2 regions of the Clostridium thermarum genome follow, and region 2 is predicted to be linked to the other one. Evidence: riboswitches for the same ligand, from Rfam matches in the RefSeq annotation. Region 2 holds a riboswitch; the other holds the start of a gene.

Region 1 (2,414 bases), 220 kb from region 2:
AATCGATCATTACGGGCACCTTAGCAATGTCCGGCTCACTAGCCAAGAGTTTTAAGAAGATATCCATCTCTGATTCTGCATCTAGAAGGGCATCATCAAAGTTGATATCGATAATTTGAGCGCCATTTTCCACCTGTTCCTTTGCAATGGATAGGGCTTCCTCATACTTTTTCTCCCGGATAAGTCTGGCAAACTTGGCCGACCCGGCCACATTGGTTCTCTCCCCGATATTGACAAAATTGTTTTCTTTGTTGATCCTTACAGCCTCCAGACCGCAAAATACAGTTTCTCTTGGCAACTTTGGTAGTTCTCTCGGCTTATAATTCTTTACAGTTTCATATATAGCCCTTATATGGTCAGGGGTAGTACCGCAGCAGCCTCCAACTATGTTTAAATGTCCTTCCTCTGCCAGTTCCTTCACCACCGATGCAGTTTCCTCAGGAAGTTCATCATATTCTCCTAGGGAGTTAGGTAAACCAGCATTGGGATAAAAGCTAATATACAGGCTCTGGGACTTGGAAAGTTCCTTTATAAAGGGAACCATCTCTTTAGCTCCGAAGGCACAATTTAAGCCTATGCTTATAATCCTATCACTTTTTACACTTTCTGCGAAGGCCTCCAGAGTTTGGCCTGAAAGCACCCTGCCACTTAGGTCAGTAATAGTTCCAGAAATCATAATAGGCAAGTCTATGCCTTTTTGGGTCAGCACATTATCAGCGGCTATTAATGCCGCCCTTGCATTTAAGGTGTCAAATACGGTTTCTATCAGCAGTATATCCACTCCACCATCAACTAAGCCCTCTATCTGTTCCTCATAGGCCTTTTTAAGTTCGTCAAAGGTTATATTTCTAATTCCGGGATTTTCCACATTCGGTGATAGGGAAGCAGTTCTGTTGGTAGGTCCTATGGAACCTGCCACAAATCTAGGTTTATTGATACTCTTGGAGGTATACTCATCCGCAATTTCTCTTGCTATTTTGGCCCCAAAATAGTTTAAGTCATAGACCTTGTCCTCAAGCCCATAATCCCCCTGTGAAATTCTGTTACTGTTAAAGGTATTGGTCTCTATGATATCTGCCCCTGCTTCAAGGTAAGCCTTGTGTATATCAATTATTATTGATGGATTTGTAAGATTTAATAAATCGTTATTGCCTTTTTGACTTTTATGGCATTCACAACTTCCATGAAATTCAGCTTCACTTAAGCCATGCTTTTGTATACTTGTTCCCATTGCCCCATCAAGAACAAGTATCCTTTCCTTTAAGTAAGTATCTAATTTTAAAGTCATTTAATCGCCCCCTGATTTGTTTTCTGAGTAAAAAAAGGCTCCCTGCTGCAGGAAGCCTTATAGTTAAAAATCAACTTAATAAGCTTCTTATCTTTCAGCCTTCGCTGCAGGATTTAGCACATGCTAGCACAAAGCTAGTGTTGCTGGGTTTCATTGGGCCTTTCCCTCCACCTCTCTCTATAAGAACCTTCTTTATAATGTTAATATGAGTATATATTTAGTTTTAGTTATAGTCAACAATTGTTTTTAAATAAAGTGTATTTTGGTGGTTAACGGATATCATAGACACTTCTGAGCTTTATGCCCACCGGTTTTCCCTTTAAAATTTTTACTCTTCTTTCACCGGCATTCATATCAAAATAGTTGTCTTCAAGCAGCATATTGTCCTCTTCATTTATTATTTCCACACTTCTTGCATAGCTTTTTGCTGTAACTATAATCTCGTCACCTTCTACTCTGTAGCTCAACTGGGGGTCAATAAATTTAAAGTGTTTTGGTACAGAGAATATTACCGTGCCCTGGGAAATTACCTGGCCGTCCTTTAACATTTCATAGCTTACATAGTCCTCATAAAGTGAGGCATCATTCATATCAACGGTGTCAAGCCACTTGCTGGATAATTTCTCCACCACAACTTCATAAGAGCCCTCTCTTTTTATCTCAGCTTTGTTATTGCGGAGAGCCCATCTTACTGTAACCTTCTCATCCTGCATGGATTCATTTGCCACGCAAAGTTGGATGGACTTCACTACTTCATATGGCTCTGCGTTTACATTTGTATTCTGCGTCAGGATTCCTTCTTCCTTACAGGACAGCATAAGCGGTGCAAAGAATCTCTTGGCATAGTAATGGAGAGCCTTCCATCTTCCGTAATAATCTATGGAAGCCCAAGAGGCTACCGGCCAGCAGTCATTTAACTGCCAGTAAACAGTACCCATACAGCGGCCTCGGTTTCTTCTAAAATGCTCAACTCCGTAACGGATAGCATCTGCCTGCAGCAATTGAGAAGCATATATCAAGGTATCAAAACTGTTTGGATAGAGGTAGGTGGCTCCCATATAGCTCATGATCTTGCTGTTTGCCCCATCATTTCTTTGGTGTTTCTCCATAACATAGGAGAAAATGT
Region 2 (2,414 bases):
CTGGTATTGGAAACATGTTTTTCAATTCTCAGCGACAGCGTTTCTAAGCCCTGAAGGAATAGGAAACTGTTGAAGGGACTTAAGGCTGCTCCGGTATCTCTCAGCAACTGTACTCTTGCCTTTATGATGAAAGCCAAGGGTCCCAGCGCTTCATAGTACTTAATTCCATGATAACTTGGGTCAGGCTCTGTAAAGCCTGGAAACTTGCCGCTGGCAGCCCAATCAAACTTACCTCCGTCAACAATCACTCCGCCAATGGAAGTTCCATGTCCGCCAATAAACTTTGTTGCGGAATGTACCACTATATCTGCCCCAAACTCAATTGGCCTAATAAGATAAGGGGTACCAAAGGTATTGTCCACAATTAGTGGGATACCATTTTCATGGGCTATATCAGCAACCTTTTCTATATCCACAAGATTTATTCCCGGATTTCCTATGGTTTCAAGGTAAAGTGCCTTAGTTTTCTCATTAATTGCCTTTTTAAAGTTCTCCGGGTCATCAGGATCTACAAATACCGTTTTGATTCCAAGCTTTGGAAGGGTAGTAGAAAATAAGTTGTAAGTTCCGCCATAAAGTGTACTTGCCGCTACTATTTCATCCCCGGCACCGGCTATATTTAGTATAGAGTACGTGATGGCAGCAGAACCTGAACTCACCGCTAAAGCCCCTACCCCACCTTCTAAGGCTGCAATCCTCTGCTCGAACACATCTGTGGTTGGATTCATTATTCTGGTATATATATTGCCATTTTCTTTAAGAGCAAATAAATTTGCTGCATGGTCCGCATCATTGAATACATATGAAGTGGTTTGATAAATTGGAACCGCCCTTGATCCTGTAGTTGGATCAGGCTTTTGGCCTGCGTGTACCTGTAGTGTGTCAAATTTGAATTTTCTTTCTGTCATAATTAATCACTCCTTTTTATTATTTATTACATTTTATAGGGCCTAACCCTTTACCTCTCATGAATATAGTATAAATATTCATTTTTTTGTTTTGGTAAGTCATCTATAAAATAATAAGCCTCTTTCGATGAAAGAGGCTTATAGCAGCTTTTTTCTCTCATCTCTCAGTTTTACACCGAAGGAATTAGCACCATACATGTAAATGAAACATGCTGGTTGCCGGGTTTCATAGGGCCTGTCCCTCCACCTCTCTTGATAAGAACTATTTAAATTTTCAAGTTTTAATTTATTGTTAAATTACTTTCCTACTATTATAATTTGTTTACTATGTTATGTTTATAAATATACCACCCTTTGCATACAATGTCAAATATTTTTTGTTTTTATCTTATATTTTTTGCAGAGTACGCTCAAACTCAGATATTAGATCTCCTATATTTTCAAGGCCTACGGAAATTCTAAGTAACCCCTTTGATATTCCTGCCCTCTCCAATTCTTCTTCACTGAAGGCCCTGTGGGAGGTTTTAGCGGGATAAGAAATGGCCGTACTAACTCCCGCAAGACTTGGAACCAATTTAATAGTTTCAAGTTCCCTAATCAGGCCATAGGCTCCCTTTTCTCCATCTACTAAATCAATGCTCAACATTCCTCCATAATAGTCCCCACGGAATATTTTCTTTGCAGTAATGTGATGGGGTGAACTTTTAAGGCCTGGATAATAAACAGTCTTAACTTTTGGATGGTTTTCTAAATACTTCGCTAACTTTAATGCATTATTTGAATGTTGTATCACTCTGAGCTCCAAGGTTCTCAAGCTTCTTACCAAGAGCCAGCCGTCAAAGGGGCTCATGGTAGGTCCGTATAATACTCCTGTAGAGCTTATCTGTCGCATGGTTTCCTTGTCAGAAACTACTATGCCCGCTGTGATATCACTATGTCCGCATAGATACTTTGTGGCACTGTAGACAACTATATCTGCTCCCAGTTTTAAAGGTTGGCATATCACAGCGGTTGCGAAGGTATTATCTACAATCACCTTTGCATTATGGTCATGGGCAATTTGAGCAATTTTAGGAATATCCAAGACCTCCATCAGTGGATTGGATATAGTCTCGATGTATACAAGCTTTGTGTTTGTTTTAAAATACTGTTCCAACCTATCCTGTAGAGGGTCCACAAAGGTAACCTCTATATTAAACCTTTTTAACTCAGTCTTAAAAAACTGATGGCTGCCGCCGTATAATACGTTGGCAGCAATAATGTGGTCCCCGGCCCTTACTTGAGACAGAATGGACATAGTTATGGCAGCCATTCCGGAAGAGTAAGCCTGAGCATCCTCTCCGCCATCAATATTGTACATTATTTCCTTTAGAGCATCGTAGACCGGATTGTTCATCCTTGTGTACACGTAGCCTTCCTCTTCCCCAGCATAAACCTTATCCAAGGTTTCTACATCATCAAAGGAGAACACAGAGGTTAGCGTTATGGGTAAAGTTTTACTGCGTG

What was found. A riboswitch is a leader RNA that binds a small molecule or an ion and turns the genes downstream of it on or off. The one in region 2 is predicted to bind S-adenosylmethionine.
Region 1: another riboswitch for S-adenosylmethionine. It lies ahead of metH (methionine synthase); the one in region 2 lies ahead of FHY60_RS07020 (homocysteine synthase).

What each region holds. Positions count from the first base shown of each region.
Region 1 is NZ_CP040924.1:1,779,754-1,782,167, reverse strand. Features, by position in the region: gene metH (methionine synthase) at 1-1,288, opposite strand, end outside; SAM riboswitch class I at 1,373-1,474, opposite strand; gene FHY60_RS08075 (beta-mannosidase) at 1,558-2,414, opposite strand, start outside.
Region 2 is NZ_CP040924.1:1,561,841-1,564,254, reverse strand. Features, by position in the region: gene FHY60_RS07020 (homocysteine synthase) at 1-908, opposite strand, end outside; SAM riboswitch class I at 1,063-1,170, opposite strand; gene FHY60_RS07015 (trans-sulfuration enzyme family protein) at 1,297-2,414, opposite strand, start outside.